One region of the Pseudoalteromonas sp. PPB1 genome, then DNA from elsewhere that is predicted to be linked to it. Evidence: predicted binding sites of a transcription regulator. Region 1 holds the regulator's gene; each other region holds the start of a gene.

Region 1 (6,335 bases):
TGAAGCAAGGCGCGATTCTGATCAATGCATCTCGCGGTACAGTGGTAGACATCGATGCACTGGCCGAGGCACTTAGCGCCGGAAAACTGTCTGGTGCTGCTATCGACGTATTCCCGGTCGAGCCCAAGTCTAATGAGGAAGAGTTTGTCTCCCCACTGCGTCAATTCGACAATGTGATCTTAACGCCACATGTCGGTGGTTCTACGCAGGAAGCACAGGAAAACATTGGCATTGAAGTCGCGGGTAAACTCACTAAGTACTCAGACAATGGCTCCACCGTCACCGCAGTCAACTTCCCGGAAGTGTCACTGCCTGAGCTATCAAACCGCAGTCGTCTGCTCCATGTGCACGAGAACCGCCCAGGCGTCCTGACACAAATTAACCAGGCGTTTGCACAACATGGCATCAACATTGCCGCGCAGTATCTGCAAACGGATGACAGCATTGGCTACGTGGTCATCGATGTTGACAGCGACCACTCTGAAGTTGCATTAAAAGAGCTAAGCGCAGTAGAAGGTACTATCCGCGCCCGGATCCTGCACTAATAAACCGCATATGCCGCAGACACAAAAAAGCCTGTCACAAGACAGGCTTTTTTAGTTTCAATTGCGGTGCAATTTATTGCACTGCAATGTGGCAATTATGCCATGAAATCAACACCTTCTTTGATGTCTTTTTCAAGAGTCGCAAGCATGTCGTCTTTTGCTTGTTGCTCAAACGCGCTCAGCTCGCCGTAAGGTAGCAGCTCTTCTACGCCGTTTTTGCCAAGACGAACTGGTTGTGCGAAGAAAGTTGCATCACCAGTGTTGCCTTCAACGTAAGCGTACTCAACCACGTTTTCACCTTGCAGACCTTTAACCAGTGAGAAGCAGAAACGCGCTGCCGCTGCGCCCATAGACAGAGTTGCAGAACCGCCACCCGCCTTCGCTTCAACCACTTCAGTACCCGCATTCTGGATACGTTTAGTCAATGCAGCTACTTCTTCGTCAGAGAACTCAACGCCCTCAACCTGAGAAAGCAGAGGCAGGATAGTTGTACCTGAGTGACCACCGATCACAGGTACTTTAACGTCGTTTACGTTCAGACCTTTCAGCTCAGCGATGAAAGTCTCTGCACGGATCACGTCCAGTGTTGTTACACCGAAAACGCGAGCTGGATCGTAAGTACCCGCTTTTTTGAATACTTCAGCAACGATTGGCACAGTGCCATTCACAGGGTTAGTGATCACACCAACCAGAGCTTTAGGACAGTTTTTAACGATGCCTTCAGACAGAGTCTTGATGATGCCCGCGTTTACATTGAACAGATCAGCACGATCCATACCTGGCTTACGTGGCATACCTGCAGGGATCAATACGATGTCTGCATCAACCAGCGCTGCATCCAGGTCGTCTTTACCAAAACCAGCGACTGTTACCGCTGTTGGGATGTGAGACAGATCAACCGCTACGCCAGGTACTACTGGCGCTACGTCATATAGCGCAAGCTCAGAACCAGCAGGCAAACCGTTTTTAAGCAAAAGAGACAATGCTTGACCGATACCGCCAGCGGCACCTAATACAGCAACTTTCATTGGAATTCTCCATAATTTGAAGGTGGAATTAAATGTGCTGTAAAGATAATGAAAAGCGCCGCCAAAAACAAATTTATACGCGCAATTTTCGTCTTTTTTTCGACTATAGTTGTAAAGTTCGCGACAAATTCTGCTACTAATGGTTTACGCATGCGCTGCGTTTCTAATATCGATAATCTACACCGCTTGAAGAATCTTCTTGTCCTGAAATTTGGGTAACAGACTGGTTTTGTGTAAAATCCTAACAGTCGAGTCACAAAGAAGTATTAAGTATGCAGCCGCAGGAAAAACAAGAAGCCCTCGTTAAAGCCTTTAAGGCCCTGTTAAAAGAAGAAAATTTTGGTTCTCAAGGTGAAATTGTTGATGCCCTCAAAGAGCAGGGATTTGACAATATCAGCCAAAGTAAAGTCTCTCGTATGCTAAGTAAGTTCGGTGCCGTCCGGACCCGCAATGCCAAACAGGAAATGGTGTATTGTTTGCCCGCCGAGATGGGCGTACCAACGGCAAAAAGCCCGTTACGCCAGCTGGTCATTGACATAGTGCACAACGAGATGATGATCATCATACGCACCAGCCCGGGCGCCGCCCAGCTGATTGCACGCTTATTGGATTCTTTGGGATCTGCCGACGGTGTATTAGGGACCATCGCTGGCGATGACACCATTTTTATCGCACCCGCCAAAGTGTCTGAAATCGACGCGACGCTGGAGCGTGTCAAAACACTGTTTGACAACGTCTAATAACGATTATGATTGCGCCATTTGTTGCAAGAACTGTAACGATGGCGCAAAAAATGCGGCCCCCATATCGCCTTGTGAATAATCCAGTAACGGATCATAATCCCCATCACCAGACAATCCAAAGCGACTATGTAATAGCTGCTCAAACGCGTTGCCTTTTGCAGCGCAGCTGAGCCATAGGCTGCCTTGCTCATAAACATCCCCATAGGGCATACTCTGATTCAATAACAATGGCCTGCCTTCACTGTCTTTTATTTCATTCAATCGAGCATGATTGTATGGTGGCGCATCATCAATCAACTCGTTGTCCAGCCGGGTGCGCCCCATCAGTTGCTCCTGATCTGACAAAGGTAACGCCTGCCAGCGGGCCAAATCGAACTGAGTCCGCAAAATATGGATATAACTGCCCTGATCATCCAGGCCTCCAGAGTTATTCACTAAGGCTACCTGACGTTTAAACCGCCCGTGAGGTATATCGGCACCATAAACAAACCCATTAAAATCTCGACCATCGAGAAAACGAAAAGCGCGTACCTGCGCAACCAGTTCAACACACCCGGACAACATGTGAAGCACACTCTGGGCAAACAGGTGATTCACGTCTTCCCGATCTGAGCGGATCACATAAAGCAAATCAAAAGGCTGACTGTTACACAAATGCTCACTGCTTTTAATCAGGGGAAAACTTTTCAACTGAGGGGGAATGAACTCGGGATAAATATGGGGCCAATATTGCGCCCCAACAGCCACAAAGCTGCTGAGCATGGCCTCTGAAAAGCGGTCGCTAAGTTCGTCCTGTAGTCTGCCAGACTGACTGAGTGCCGAGCGCACCGCCTCATCCTGACCATCCAGTACATTAAAAAATAAGTGCAAACCATGCAGATTTGCCTCGGCACATACCCCTGATTGTGCTTGCGCCATCACCCCATCCTATCATTATATCAACACGCGAAAATCTGACATAATATCAATCCGCATAATTAAGTAGCTCGTCTTGAGACGGAAAAATCTCGGTGATAACCAGGCAAAAATTTCTCATTTAGCTGCTCTAAATGAGAAATTTTTTACACAGTCAGCGGCTGATTTAACCCCTCACAGTGGTTGTGCATAAGTGCTGATTTCTATATGCGCCAACAATACTGCACCTGAGCGGTACGGTTGTGCCAGTTTGTTATTAGACACTTCCTGCCGCCGCCCAGCTCATCGCACTAATCCAAAACGCTTTAAACTAATGTAACGAATTGTTATGCATTAAGAAAAGAAGTTTATCGCATGGGGCTTAATTTTCAAACTTACCGGCCGACTTAGATCCAGTGGTTTATCTGATGGCATAGCAACCTCCAACATTTGGCCTTCCAGCTCGATGGCATATAAATACTCAGTGCCAACAAAGCGGTGTTGTGCCACATCAACTTGTCCCTGCTCGGTATTAAACAGCTCAATGTGACTGGGCCTAAGGTAAATCTGCCCTTCCCGTGCCGGGCTCTCAATATCAATCAGAGACTCTACCGAACCAAACGCGGTTTCAACCTGCGCACCATTGTGACGCTGTGCCGAAACGTACGCACCCTGTCCCAAAAACTCAGCAACCTGGCGACTGCTCGGATGCTGAAAGAGTTCTTTGGGTGTGCCTAACTGGGCGATCTGCCCCTGGTGCATGATAGCGAGCCGATCGGCAAAGGCAAACGCTTCATCTTTTGAATGACTGACGAAGATAGCGGATACCTGCTGATCCTTAATAATATCGCGAATATCTTTGATCAGCTGAAAGCGCACCTGTGCATCAATATTCGAAAAGGGTTCGTCCAACAATAACAAGTTCGGGTGATATGCCAGCGCTCTGGCAATGGCCACACGCTGCTGCTGACCACCAGATAATTCATGAGGAAAGCGCTCAGCATAGCCTTCAAGGTGGACCAGCTCTAACATGTGCGCCACGCGATTTTGTCGTTCTGTCTTGCTCAGCTTATTCAAACCAAAAGCAATATTCTGTGCCACCGTCAGGTGAGGAAATAACGCATAGTCCTGAAACATCATGCCTATATTACGGTGCTGAGGAGCGACAAAGTGCCGCTCACTGCTGACACTTTTACCATTGATTCGGATTTCACCCTGTTGAGGGTGCAACAGGCCTGCAATCGCTTTCAGGGTGGTGGTTTTGCCGCAGCCACTGGCGCCAAGCAAACATACTATTTCATTCTCATCCACAGTTAAATCAAGCTGCTGGATTACAGGATGGCCGTCATAGTGATAGTTTAACGATTGAATTTCTAAACTTGGCATTAGTTATGTTGCTCCATTGAGCGGTTGACCCAATATAACGGGATAAGCCCGACCAGGACGATAAACAGCGCTGAAATCGAAGCCAGCTCCAACTGCTCATCACTGACATACTGATAAACATGGGTAGCCAGGGTCTCAAAATTAAAGGGACGCAATAACAGCGCCGCAGGCAGTTCTTTCATACATTCGATAAAGACCAGTAAGCCAGCCGTCAGCAAGCCTCGCTTGAGCAGGGGCATATGAACCTGAGTCAGGGTCTGAAAGCGCCCCTTTCCGAGTGACAAACTGGCCATGTCGATACTTGGGCTGATCCGTACAAAGCTGGATTCAACCGCGCCATGTGCAATGGCATAGAAGCGCACCACATAAGCAAAAATCATCGCGAACAAGGTACCACTCAGTAACAGTCCTGGCTCAAAACCACTGCCATCCAGCCAATCATTGAGTTTGGTATCCATCAGTGTCAACGGTAGCAAGACCGCAATGGCCAATACAGTACCTGGCAGGGCATAACCTGTACTGGCAAAACGTCCTGGCAGGTTGGTGAACTTACCCGGCTCAATGCGCTGATAGTACACCACCAGTAAACTGATAAACATGGCAATTACACTTACATACAAACTGATCTGTAAGCTTTGCAGCGCATAGGTAAAGAACTCAGCATTCCAAGCCTGTTCGAAATAATGAAAAGCATAATTGAGTAGTATTCCGACCGGAACAAAAAACGCGATGCCAAGGATAAGCATGCAAAACCCCCAGGCCAGCCATCCTTGGTAACCCGTCAGGTCATATAAGTGATTGTCGTTAACACCAGACTGACGCTCATGCACCACCTGAGTTTTACGGCTCATGCGTTCAAGTAACAAGGCAACAAATAAAAACAGCAGCATAATACCCGAAATTTTGGCCGCCGCTGTCAGGGAATAATACCCCAGCCAGGTGTCATACACTGCCGTCGTCAGGGTACTGACCGCAAAATAATGGACTGTGGCAAAGTCTGCCATAGTTTCCATACTGATCAGCGCAAGTGCTGCGACAATCGCACCACGAGACAAGGGCAGGCTGACCTTAAAGAAACTTTGCGCCGGACTCATGCCCATCAGCTGGCTTGCCTGAACCAGTTTAAAAGACTGTTCTCGCAATGCAGTTTTAAAAATCAAATAGAGATAGGGATAGAGCACCAGTGCTATCATTACAATCGCACCGGGCAAAGTTCGCAGGTCGATAAACCAGTAATCATCCGGTCCCTGCCAGCCAAATTGCTGCCGTAGCCAAATTTGAACCGGGCCCGCATAATCCAACAGGTCGGTATAAACGTATGCGATAATATAAGCAGGCAGTGCAAGAGGTAACATCAACGCCCATTCAAACACCCGCTTACCGGGAAAACGACAATAGGCTGTTAACCACCCCAAAGGCAGGGCTATTAAGGCGCTGAGCACCACAACGCCGGCGATCAGCACCAGGGTGTTACGGGTGTAGTCCCATAACACACTCTGCCATAGATGGCTGAATACTTCCGATTCGCCTTGCAGCGCCTCGAAAATCAAAAATGCCAGCGGGATTGACAGTGCAATGCCTATCAACCACGCCATGCTCTGCCACGAGGACAGACTTTGTTTTAATTGCATTTACAGGTCAAATTTTACCTCATCGATGAGCTTAAGCGCCATCGGACGGTATTTACTGATCTCGGACAAAGGTAGGCTGTCTTCCTTAAAAGTGCCCCAGGATGCCAC
Region 2 (6,335 bases), on a different contig from region 1:
GTTACATTCGAGGAAATGCTGGAGCTTGCAAGCCTGGGGGCTAAGGTGTTGCAGATCCGCTCTGTCGAAGCGGCCGGGCGTTATACCCTACCATTACGTGTTTTATCTACCTTTAAACCAGATGCCGGGACCTTGATAACTTACGAGGAAAGCCCCATGAATAAGAAAGTGGTATCGGGGATTGCACATCAAAAAGATGAATGTCTGCTGATGGTTAAACAGGCATCCGACAGTCCCACAACCCTGGCTAAAATCTTGTCACTTCTAGGTGAATATGCGATAGAAGTCGACATGATCAGTCAAATGAATCAACATACTGGCAAAATAGACTATGCTTTAACTGTGCACAGCAATGATCATCTGCAGGCGCTGGATTTGCTCAGGACGCATCAGCACACGTTTGGCGCAGTTGAAATCGTCAGTAACACTGCGGTTGTAAAAATCTCAGCGGTAGGGGTGGGTTTAAAGTCGCACTCTGCTAATGTCGGCACATTCTTTTCGGCGCTGGCGGCAGAGAATATTTCACCTTTGTTAGTTGCAACCTCGGAAATAAAGATTTCAGTATTAATCGATGAGCGATACCTTGAGTTGGCTGTACGTGCTCTGCATGACGCTTTTAAACTGGAAAGTGACGATTAGGCAATAATTTTGCTTACTTTTACGGAAACTTTTCATTAAAATGACCAAGACGCGGAATCTTTTAAATTTTGGAATAACAGGAGCAAGAGAATGCTAATTCTAACTCGCCGTGTAGGCGAAACTCTAATGATAGGTGATGAAGTAACTGTAACCGTATTAGGTGTTAAAGGAAATCAAGTTCGTATTGGCGTTAACGCCCCTAAAGATGTTTCTGTACACCGTGAAGAGATCTACATGCGTATTCAGGCTGAAAAGTCTAACCCGACTACGGGTAATATGTAATACCTGATTCCCGGACAACAGCCCGGTAGAATTCGAAAAGGTAGCCACTCAGTCGTGGCTATTTTTTTTGCTCAAAATAAACTCTAAGGCTTCCGCGGAGAGGGCTTTTTTAGAGATGTACTGGTTTGTACCCGCACGCACCAGCACCACGCCCAGTTGGGTTTCTGCTACCTTATTCACTTCTGACCAGAGGATCTGATAGGACTTATACGGATTGGTCGCCGTGATCCCCTGTGTATCAATTTGTAGCGTTATTTTACTGCCACTGGCCCGCGTCACCATTTGTCTTGCTACCCACCAAGGGCGTCGATAGTAATGTGCAATACACTCTAAAACGGCAAGTAAAATCAAAAAGTTGCCTAGATAGGCGTTGTCCAGGCCGTAGATAGCGACACAGCCTAAAATAAATAAAAATGCCACCAGGGCATATTTGGGTTTGCTGACATTGCTGTAAGGCAAAGATTGATCAAAACACTCACGAAAGTAATCTTTATCCAGCGTAAACTCGCAGTGAAACACACACATAACTCCAGTTATTTCATCTCTCCATTATACCCCGAAATAATCGACTTGCGCAGGCTTTACGTAAACTGCAGATCGCTGCTTACAGCATTTGTTAACATGTCTCAAAAACTTACTTTTGGTCATACCAATTGTATGTTTCTGTTGAAGGGAAGTCTGAGGGTGAATGTTTTTTATGCCACTTGCCTATTCTCACCAGGTATCTTGACTATTTTTCATATTTATTTGGCTGTTTTCATTAAATTTTCATTTGGAATATCGTAACAGTTTGAAATTTAGTATGAATTCTTATTGGTAATACCAATTTACACGCTGGTTTACAAAGCAGTCGGTTTTGTTATGATGGTTGCATAATTATCTATAAATTGTGGCTATCTATTGTATCTGCATGATGTCACGCAAAAAAATGTTAACAACAAGGGGAGAGCAGAGATGGACATAACCGCCTTACTGGCTCAGGCAGCCAGCTTAATGCTGACCGGCATGGTCGGGGTGTTTGTATTCTTGTCTATTTTGATTGTTGCGGTGAAAGGGTTATCTAAATTTGCCGCGCCAAAAGAAGCGCAAACACAGCCCAGCTCAAGGGCAACTAAATCGCAGGCTTCAGACGCAGGAAAAATACCAGGCGAGCACCTGGCCGCCATTAGCGCAGCGATTTCGCAATACCGTAACCAGCACTTCCAATCAGAAAAATAATTCAAGGGGTCACTTATGTCACAGCTCAAACTTACAGAATTGGTGCTACGCGACGCACATCAGTCCTTACTGGCCACACGTATGCGCCTGGAAGATATGTTGCCCATTGCTGAGCAATTGGATCAGGTCGGGTATTGGTCAGTTGAATCCTGGGGCGGGGCGACTTTTGATGCCTGTATTCGTTACCTGGGTGAAGATCCCTGGTATCGGATCCGCGCCCTGAAAGAAGCGATGCCAAACACCAAGCAACAGATGCTGTTGAGGGGACAAAACCTGCTGGGTTATCGCCATTACGCTGATGATGTGGTCGAAAAATTTGTTGAGCGTGCCCATCACAACGGTGTTGACGTGTTCCGTATCTTCGACGCCATGAACGATGTGCGTAATCTGGAAACAGCTATCCGTGCTGCGATCAAAGTTGGTGCACATGCACAGGGCACTATCTCGTATACGGTCAGTCCGGTACATACTCTGGACATGTGGTTAGCGCAGGCAAAACAACTTGAACAAATGGGATGTCATTCAATTTGTATCAAAGACATGGCAGGGTTACTGAAACCTTATGACGCAGAAGTTCTGATCCGTGAATTGAAGAATACGGTGTCTGTGCCGATTGCTATGCAATGCCACGCTACGACAGGCCTGAGCACAGCGACCTACCAAAAAGCGGTGGATGCAGGCATTGATATGCTGGATACCGCGATCTCTTCCATGAGTATGACCTATGGTCACAGTGCCACCGAAACTTTAGTGTCTATTGTCGAGGGGACTGAGCGAGATACCGGGCTGGATTTATTGCAGCTTGAGGAGATAGCAGCTTATTTCCGTGATGTCCGTAAAAAGTATGCAGCCTTTGAGGGCAGTCTTAAAGGTGTAGATGGCCGTATTTTATCGGCACAAGTACCAGGTGGTATGTTGACCAATATGGAAAATCAGCTCAAAGAGCAAGGGGCTGATGACCGTTTAGATGAGGTACTTAAGGAGATCCCATCTGTGCGCCAGGATCTGGGCTACTTACCTTTGGTGACACCAACCTCTCAGATTGTTGGTACTCAGGCCGTTCTGAATGTGTTAACCGGAGAGCGTTACAAATCCATCACCAAAGAAACGGCGGGTGTACTTAAAGGTGAGTACGGGAAAACACCTGCGCCGGTTGACGCTGCGCTTCAACAACGCGTATTGGACGGTGCACAAGCCATCACATGTCGTCCTGCTGATTTGATAGAGCCAGAGCTGGCTGAGCTTGAGCGTGACTTAGTCGAAAAAGCCAAAGGTCTGGATCTTGCGCTGAGTGATGCGGTGATTGATGATGTGCTGACTTACGCCTTGTTCCCACAAGTTGGTCTTAAATTCCTACAAAATCGTGACAACCCGGCGGCATTTGAACCTAAACCTGAGTTGGTTCAACCAACTCAACCGACCCCTGCGCCCGTACAAGTGAGTAAACCTCAACAAGAGCGTTACAGTGTGCAAGTGGAAGGCAAGGTATATAACGTAGTGGTTGCCCCTGGCGGAGAGCTCAAAGAAGTTGAGGTTAAGGACAGCGAGCTGATGCCTCAGTCTGCCTCGATCAGCAGCGGTGAAACGCTGAACGCACCACTGGCAGGCAATATTTTTAAATTGCATGCCCGACAGGGTGATGTGGTCGAGCAGGGCGATCTGGTCTTGATCATGGAAGCAATGAAAATGGAGACCGAAGTGCGTGCCACGCATAGCGGTAAAATCGCCGATATCCTGGTTAACGAAGGAGATTCAGTGTCGGCTGGTGATGCCATCGTCGCACTGGCATAGGAGATTGGGTATGGATGGACTATTAAATCTATGGTCGGCCACCGGGCTGGCCAACATGACCTTACCTGCACTGGCCATGATTGCCGTCGGCTGTGGTTTGCTTTATCTGGCAATAGCAAAGCGATTTGAGCCGTTGTTATTGGTCCCGATTGGCTTTGGCGCAATCCTGACCAACATCCCGGTTGCGGGCCTGGCAGATCCGGGCGGCCTGCTGTATTACGTTTACTATATTGGGATCGACAGTGGTATTTTTCCGCTCTTGATCTTTATGGGGGTTGGTGCGCTCACGGACTTTAGTGCACTGATCGCGAACCCCAGAATGTTGCTGCTGGGTGCTGCTGCGCAGTTTGGTATTTTTGCGACCCTGTTTGGCGCGATATTACTTAACTACGTCCCCGGGTTTGAATTTACGTTGCAAGATGCTTCAGCGATAGCCATCATCGGGGGCGCGGATGGCCCAACTGCCATCTTCCTGGCATCCAGGCTTTCACCTGAGTTGCTGGGCGCCATTGCCGTAGCTGCCTACTCTTACATGGCGCTGGTACCGATCATTCAGCCACCGATTATGCGCTTACTGACCACCGAAGAAGAGCGTAATATTGCCATGCCTCAGCTAAGAGCAGTTTCAAAGCAGGAGAAAATTTTGTTTCCGCTCGGCGTGTTGACTCTGACCTTATTATTCCTGCCGGCTGCAACGCCGCTGGTTGGGATGTTTTGTCTGGGTAACTTAATGCGCGAATCTGGGGTGGTTGATCGCCTGAGTAACTCAGCCCAGAACGAAATTATCAATATCACGACGATTTTCCTGGGGTTAGCGGTGGGCTCTAAGCTGGCGGCAGATGAGTTTTTGACGGTCGAGACCATCGGGATCCTGGTGTTGGGGGCCGCAGCGTTTAGTATTGGCACGGCATCCGGGGTTTATATGGCCAAAGTGATGAATCGTTTTGCAGGTGATAGTCCAATCAATCCACTGGTTGGTGCAGCTGGGGTATCTGCGGTGCCCATGGCTGCCAGGGTCGTCAATAAAGTCGGTTTAGAAAGCAATCCACACAACTTTTTATTAATGCATGCTATGGGACCAAATGTCGCAGGGGTACTGGGAAGTGCCGTTGCTGCGGGTATCTTGCTTGCACTTGTCGGTTAGCACTCTCCAACCTGTTGCGCGAAGTACTGCTTCGCGCTTTTTTCTTTTTATATACTTGTTTCTTATTTGACAATAGCTGACACTTGGCAAACTCAGCACGGCTGTGGCATGGTATCGCTATCAACATAAGGAGCGCGTAGTAATGAATGTTTTGATTATTTTAGGGAGCCTGATTATTGCTTTGTTAGTCTTGATCCCACTTCTGGAAAAGTATCAAAGCCGAATGGGACTGGATAAGATGCAGAAGTACGCCAAGTATATATTGCCCCTGGTCATGGTCTCCATAGTGATCCGTCTAATCTACGGTATGGTCCAAGGGTAGAAGAGTGCGCTCAGCAGCTGCTTGCTTACTGAGCGCGATGCTGAATTAACCCGCTTGTGTCTGCAAGTAGCGTTGAATGAACTCAGTGGCCCGCTGATAGTGTGTTTCCAGGGCATCTCGTAAATGGATCAGGTCGTCACTGGTCAATTCCTCTCCTTTACAGCGCTGTTCAAACTCAGCGGCCATGTCAGCCACGCCGTGTGCACCAATGGTTTTAGATATGGACTTGAGCTGGTGACACGCTTCAATAATCTCTTCCTGGCTCATTGAGATCACAGCGCCATTGATGTCTCTGGCCAGTTCACTGCTTTGTTCCAGATACATGCGGAAAAAGCGCAGGCGTTTATTGGCGTCATGATTGACATATTTGTCCAGCTGCGCCAGATCAATCGGCTCATCAGGCTCTGTTTGCTGAGGCTCAGGAGCCTGTGCTGTTGCATCTGATTGTGTCTCAGGCTCAATCTCCTCGGGCTCCACCGTTTGTTGTGGTGCAGTCGGTTCGCTATGGGACAACGTTGGCTCAACCGGTGTTTGTGCCTGTGTCTCAGGTGTGCTTGGCTTTGCGTTGCCAGTTTGTTGTTGGCCTGAGTTGCCAATAGACTGTTGCCAGGTATCCAAAGTGGCTTCGAGTACATTGAGTTCAACAGGTTTGGTTATATAGTCATTCATACCGGCTGCGAGACAACGGTCACGCTCGCCTTTGAGTGCATTTGCGGTAATGGCAATAATGTACGGCTGAGCATTGATGTCTTCTGCTTGTTCTGCTTCCTCACGGATTTTGGCAACCATGTCATAGCCGGACATTTTAGGCATATGTAAATCGGTGAGAATAATGGGGTAATGGGCCTGTTGCCAGCGGGCCAGACCTTCCTCGCCATTTTCTGCAACTTCAACACCATAGCCAAGTAAATGTAATTGATCCGTCAACACCTGTTGGTT
Region 3 (6,335 bases), on a different contig from region 1:
TAACGATAAAGACCCGATCCAGAAACGCTTCATTGTTTTTATTATTTTTAAATGATTGCCATTCCGACTCGTTGGAGTGCGCTAAAATTATGCCGTTAAAGGGCAGAGCCGAGATACCCTCTGTGCCGTTATAGTTGCCTTCCTGCGTTGCGGTGAGTAATGGGTGCAGCACTTTAATGGGGGCTTTAAACATCTCTACAAATTCCATTAAGCCCTGATTCGCTAAACACAGTGCGCCTGAATATGAGTAGGCATCTGGATCATTTTGAGCGTAATGCTCCAGTTTACGAATATCGACTTTACCAACCAATGCGGAAATGTCCTGGTTGTTTTCGTCGCCTGGTTCAGTTTTGGCGATGGCTGTTTGGTCTAAAATTGAGGGATAGCGTTTTACTACTCTAAACTTGGATATGTCACCGTTAAATTCATGCAATCGCTTAGTTGCCCAAGGTGACATTACGGTGCGCAAATAACGGCTGTTAATGCCATACTCTTTATCAAGTAGTTCACCATCTTCGAGCGGATTAAACAGGCTCAGTGGGTGGTCGTTGACCGGGGAGCCTTTAATTGCATAGATGGGTACCTGCTGCATTAGGTACTTGAGTTTTTCAGCAATTGAGGACTTACCGCCACCGACTGGGCCAAGCAAGTAAAGTACTTGCTTGTACTCTTCCAGGCCTTGTGCGGCGTGTTTTAGGTAAGAAACGATCTGTTCAATGGCGTCTTCCATGCCATAAAACTCATGGAAAGCGGGGTAGCGTGCGATGACGCGATTTGAGAACAGACGGCTGAGCCGCGCATCTGTCGAAGTATCAACCATTTCAGGTTCACCAATTGCCATTAGCAGGCGCTCTGGGGCGCTCGCATATGCAGCTTTATCTTCTTTACATATTTCCAAATATTCCGCAATCGTGAACTCTTCTTCTTGGGACGCTTCGTATCTGGACTGGTAATGCTCAAATATACTCATAATGAACTCCAATAACCTGTTGATGATGCGGTCTCTTAATGCAAGGCTACTTAAAGCTTAGTCGGGTTATTTAAAAATTGCCTAAAAATTCCAGTAATTTAATGTCTATTCAGCTCAATGCATTAGTGTGGAATATGGGCGTCAATTGACCTTAAGGAGCTTTTACTTACAGATTTCATACAAATGGTCAAATTAGGATAGTAAGGCAGGTATCTAAATGCCAATTAGCCCGTCTGAATATGTAATTCAGTTCCTGTATTGGTGTCAGCAGTGTATAACGAAAATGAGCTATGTGCAGTACATCTCAGGTGTTGGAATTGAAGTGTTTAATATTAGGAATAACGGACGGTGAAAAGGGGTAATAGTCAGGTGTAAAGGGTAACAAAAAAGGCGCTAAAAAGCGCCTTTTACACTATCTCAGAATTAAGCAAGGTTTGCGTTTGCGAAATCCCAGTTAACCAGTGCCCAGAAACCTTTCAGGTAGTCTGGACGAACGTTACGGTAATCAATGTAGTAAGCGTGTTCCCACAGGTCTACGGTGATGATTGGCGTTACGCCTGCTTCCGTTAACGGAGTTGCCGCGTTAGAAGTATTAACGATATCCAATGAACCGTCAGCAAGTTGTACCAACCAAGTCCAGCTAGAACCGAAGTTGTTAACAGCTTTGTCATTGAATGCTTCCTGGAATGCTGCGAAAGAGCCCCATTTTGCATTGATCAGCTCAGCGACCTTACCAGTAGGCTCGCCACCTGCATTTGGTGCAAGGCTGTGCCAGTAGAAAGTGTGGTTCCAGATCTGCGCTGCGTTGTTGAATACGCCGCCTTCTGAATTACATACGATTTCTTCTAAAGATTTGTTCTCAAGGTCTGTGCCTTGGATAAGGCCGTTTAGTTTTACAACGTACGTGTTGTGGTGTTTACCGTGGTGGAACTCAAGCGTTTCCTGAGAAATATGCGGCTCAAGCGCGTTGATAGCATACGGAAGTGACGGTAGTTCAAAAGCCATGTTAATCTCCATTTCGTTGTTAAATTGTCAAAGCAAATAAAAGCAATGTCTTTCTTAGCTTACATTTCTATACGATTTGACGGCATATAGTGATATTATAATTCCTGAGTATTTTACTCAAGTTTTGGCAAACAGCAATGGCAATAGCCAAGACTTGTAAAATGAATGGCTCAGATTGCATTTATTTTGTACGGGCAGAGTAACGGCTGACAGGCGGTGCCTGGCAAAGCGGATGCGATTATGGGTTATGCTATCGTCATTTTGAGGTAAATAATGGAAACCATTGAAAAGATTAAACAGCAAATCGCAGAGAATCCGATCATTCTATATATGAAAGGGTCACCTAAGCTACCTAACTGCGGTTTTTCCTCGCAGGCATCTCAGGCGCTGATGGCGTGTGGTGAACAGTTTGCTTACGTCGATATTTTGCTTAACCCGGACATTCGTGCTGAGCTGCCTCATTATGCCAACTGGCCGACTTTTCCACAGCTATGGGTTGAGGGTGAGCTGATCGGTGGGTGTGACATCATTATCGAGATGTTCCAAAAAGGCGAATTGCAGCCATTGATTGCTGAAACAGCCGCTAAGTATAAAGAAGACGACGCTGAAAAAGCCGAGTAAGTCTGATTTAACTCATAGTGGGGCATGTGACTGTTGGTTGCATGCCCTTTTTTGTTCCTTTTTCCTCCTTTCTGTTCTTGTACCGCACCAGCTTATTTGTGCATTTATCATTGATATCTTTTCTCTTGTTTCACGGTGTATTTTAAGTTTTGCAACACTCGGTTTACGCATGCGTCAAGCTCGCGTCCTGCACAAATCAAGGGGTTGCCAAATTCACAAGGTGAATAGTGAATATTTATTCATTTCAATAGTGGGGTTACGTTAACGTAAACTTCCCTTGTTTTGTTCGGTTTGTCCTATTTTTTTGATTTGATACCGGTGTCATTTTGTGGTTCTCTACCTTTATTCAATATTCTTTTATATGAGAAGAAGAGATTTGAGTACCTTTTAATGAGAAATATTCATGTAAGTGAATAACTATTCTTTATTGTATTGACTCGAATACTAATCAAGGCTAGCTTTGATTATCTGCCAGTAGTTCGTCTGAAATTACCGGCTGGCAGTTGTAGCAAGGGGAGGAGTCCATGTTATATGACTCGGCATTAGAAAAAGAAAACTGTGGTTTTGGCTTGATTGCGCACACGCAAGGTCAGGCGAGCCATAAGCTGATCCGTACGGCAATTACTGGCCTGGACAGAATGCAGCATCGTGGGGGCATAGCTGCGGATGGAAAAACAGGGGATGGGTGTGGCTTGCTGCTACAAAAACCCGATAGTTTTTTCAGAGCAATTGCAGCTGAGAATGATTGGCATCTTGGGAAAAACTATGCAGTAGGCATGGTGTTTCTTAACCAGGATCCGTCATTTGCCAAGCAAGCACGTGACATCATCAACGAAGAATTAGAAAAAGAAACTTTAACGCTCGTCGGTTGGCGGACAGTGCCGACAGACCCGGGTATGCTTGGCCCAATCGCTACCGAGCAGCTGCCTCAGTTTGAGCAGGTGTTTGTGTCTGCCCCGGAAGGGTGGCGACCAAAAGACCTGGAGCGCCGACTGTACATTGCACGTCGGCGTATTGAAAAGCGTCTGGAAGCAGATCCGGACTTTTACATTGCGAGCCTGTCGGGCCTGGTGACTATATACAAAGGCCTGATGATGCCGGCCGATCTGCCAAACTTTTATCTGGACTTGGCAGACATCCGAATGACAAGCGCCATCTGTGTATTTCACCAGCGCTTTTCGACTAACACACAACCGCGTTGGCCGTTGGCGCAGCCATTTCGTTATCTGGCGCATAATGGTGAAATTAATACCATCACTGGTAACCGTCAGTGGGCAAAAGCGCGGGCCTATAAGTTTGCTTCGCCATTGCTACCAGACTTGCAAAATGCCGCGCCATTTGTCAATGAAAGCGGTTCAGACTCTTCCAGCCTGGACAATATGCTTGAATTATTTCTGGCCGGGGGCATGGATATCTTTCGCGCGATGCGCATGTTGGTGCCGCCTGCCTGGCAAAAAAATCGTGCCATGGATGAAGAGCTCAGGGCATTTTACGACTTTAACTCAATGCATATGGAACCCTGGGATGGTCCAGCAGGAATCGTGATGTCTGATGGTCGTTTTGCTGCGTGCAACCTGGACAGAAATGGCCTGCGACCTGCGCGGTATGTGATTACGCAAGATGGCTTTATCACTCTGGCATCTGAAGTCGGAATCTGGGATTACGAGCCCGATGAAGTTATTGAGAAAGGCCGTGTTGGACCTGGTGAACTGTTAGTGGTAGACACACTGCATGGCAAAATCTGGCAATCCGACGAAATCGACGAAGACCTTAAGGCCAGACACCCTTATAAAACCTGGCTAGAGCAAAACGTTAAGCGGCTAACACCATTTGAAGCCCTGGCTGAAGCGGATGCGGGTCAACGGGATTTTGATGACGATACCTTGCTGACTTATCAAAAGCTGTTTGCTTACAGCAATGAAGAAATTGAGCAAGTGATCCGGGTGATGGGCCAAAATGGCCAGGAAGCAACAGGGTCAATGGGAGACGACACGCCATTTGCTGTGTTATCGGAAGGGATCCGCTCGCTCTACGACTATTTCAGACAAAAGTTCGCACAGGTCACCAATCCACCAATTGATCCGTTACGAGAAAACCACGTGATGTCATTGGCGACCTGCATTGGTCGTGAACAGAATGTGTTTAACGAAACCACCGGGCACGCTAAACGGCTACAGTTTGATTCACCGGTTTTGACCTATTCAGATATTCAGCAATTGCTGGCTGCTGATGACGATCATTACAGTGCGTGTCGTATTTCTTTGAACTACGATCCTCAAGCCGAAAGTCTGCAAAGTGCAATCGCTCGGATCTGTGATGAAGCGCAAAAAAAAGCAGCACACGGTTGTGTGATGTTGTTATTAAGCGACCGAGCTATTAGTAAAGATACTATGCCGGTACCCGCAGCGATGGCGGTGGGAGCAGTACAGCAACGGTTAGTAAACACCAATCTGCGTTGTGACTCTAACATTATCGTGGAGACGGGCAGCGCGCGCGACCCACATCAGTTTGCTGTTTTGCTCGGGTTTGGTGCAACCGCAGTTTACCCTTACCTGGCTTACGAGACTCTGGTTGCTTTGTGCGACAGTAAAGTCATTGATAAAACCTATCGTGATGTCACCCTAGCTTATCGCAATGCGATTAATAAAGGCCTGTACAAGATCATGTCCAAAATGGGGATCAGTACAATTGCTTCTTATCGCTGTTCTATGCTGTTTGAGGCGGTGGGTCTGTCAGACGAAATCGTTGATATGTGTTTTAAAGGCGTAAGCAGTCGGATACAAGGTGCAGGCTTTGCGGAGTTTGAGGCTGACGGCGTGCAGTTACACAAACTGGCGCATAGCAAGCGCAAGTTACTGTCACATGGCGGTTTATTAAAATTCGTCCATGGTGGCGAGTATCATGCCTATAACCCGGATGTTGTTCAGTCACTCCAGGTTGCAGTGCGCTCCGGTAACTACACGGATTATCAAAAATATGCCGATCTGGTAAACAACCGACCGGTAACCAATTTACGGGATCTACTCAAGCTCAATACCAGCGGCCCCGCAATAGATGTTGACCAGGTTGAGTCTGCCACTGAGTTATATAAACGTTTTGACTCAGCGGCAATGAGTATTGGTGCGCTTTCGCCAGAAGCTCATGAGGCCCTGGCGATTGCTATGAACCGGCTTGGTGGCTGTTCTAACTCCGGTGAAGGTGGTGAGGATAAACTCCGATTTGGGACTGAGAAAAACTCGCGTATCAAGCAAGTGGCATCAGGCCGTTTTGGGGTGACGCCGCATTATCTGCAAAGTGCCGACGTGATCCAGATAAAGGTCGCGCAGGGCGCGAAGCCTGGAGAAGGCGGCCAGTTACCGGGTGAAAAGGTGACGCCTTATATCGCTAAATTAAGATACTCAGTGCCTGGGGTCACCTTGATCTCTCCACCGCCGCACCATGATATTTACTCCATTGAGGACTTAGCGCAGCTGATCTTTGACCTCAAGCAAGTCAATCCTAAAGCCATGATCTCCGTCAAACTGGTGTCTGAGCCTGGAGTAGGCACCATAGCGACCGGTGTGGCGAAGGCCTACGCAGACTTAATTACCATAGCGGGATATGACGGTGGTACAGGCGCCAGCCCGCTTACCTCAGTTAAGTATGCCGGCAGTCCCTGGGAGCTAGGCCTCGCTGAGACTCAGCAAGCTCTGGTTGAGAATGGGTTGCGTCATCGTATCCGTTTGCAAACGGATGGTGG

What was found. The regulator ArgR, encoded in region 1, controls arginine synthesis, uptake and breakdown. The targets are predictions, from matches to a motif close to ANTGAATANNTATTCANT.
Region 2: a site for ArgR is predicted at 1,789-1,806, ahead of IY568_RS23520 (OadG family protein). Genes of this name have one in related genera too.
Region 3: a site for ArgR is predicted at 2,823-2,840, ahead of gltB (glutamate synthase large subunit). Genes of this name have one in related genera too.

Annotation. Positions count from the first base shown of each region.
Region 1 is NZ_JACEQV010000001.1:111,838-118,172, forward strand. It holds gene serA (phosphoglycerate dehydrogenase) at 1-545, shown strand, start outside; gene mdh (malate dehydrogenase) at 641-1,573, opposite strand; gene argR (transcriptional regulator ArgR) at 1,846-2,313, shown strand; gene IY568_RS00500 (Dyp-type peroxidase) at 2,320-3,234, opposite strand; gene IY568_RS00505 (ABC transporter ATP-binding protein) at 3,565-4,596, opposite strand; gene IY568_RS00510 (ABC transporter permease) at 4,596-6,227, opposite strand; gene IY568_RS00515 (Fe(3+) ABC transporter substrate-binding protein) at 6,228-6,335, opposite strand, start outside.
Region 2 is NZ_JACEQV010000042.1:3,277-9,611, reverse strand. It holds gene IY568_RS23535 (aspartate kinase) at 1-639, shown strand, start outside; gene csrA (carbon storage regulator CsrA) at 730-921, shown strand; gene IY568_RS23525 (YcxB family protein) at 970-1,446, opposite strand; gene IY568_RS23520 (OadG family protein) at 1,876-2,139, shown strand; gene oadA (sodium-extruding oxaloacetate decarboxylase subunit alpha) at 2,155-3,930, shown strand; gene IY568_RS23510 (sodium ion-translocating decarboxylase subunit beta) at 3,941-5,074, shown strand; gene IY568_RS23505 (hypothetical protein) at 5,217-5,396, shown strand; gene IY568_RS23500 (hybrid sensor histidine kinase/response regulator) at 5,442-6,335, opposite strand, start outside.
Region 3 is NZ_JACEQV010000003.1:22,404-28,738, reverse strand. It holds gene IY568_RS03960 (PrkA family serine protein kinase) at 1-970, opposite strand, end outside; gene IY568_RS03955 (Fe-Mn family superoxide dismutase) at 1,394-1,975, opposite strand; gene IY568_RS03950 (Grx4 family monothiol glutaredoxin) at 2,249-2,596, shown strand; gene gltB (glutamate synthase large subunit) at 3,121-6,335, shown strand, end outside.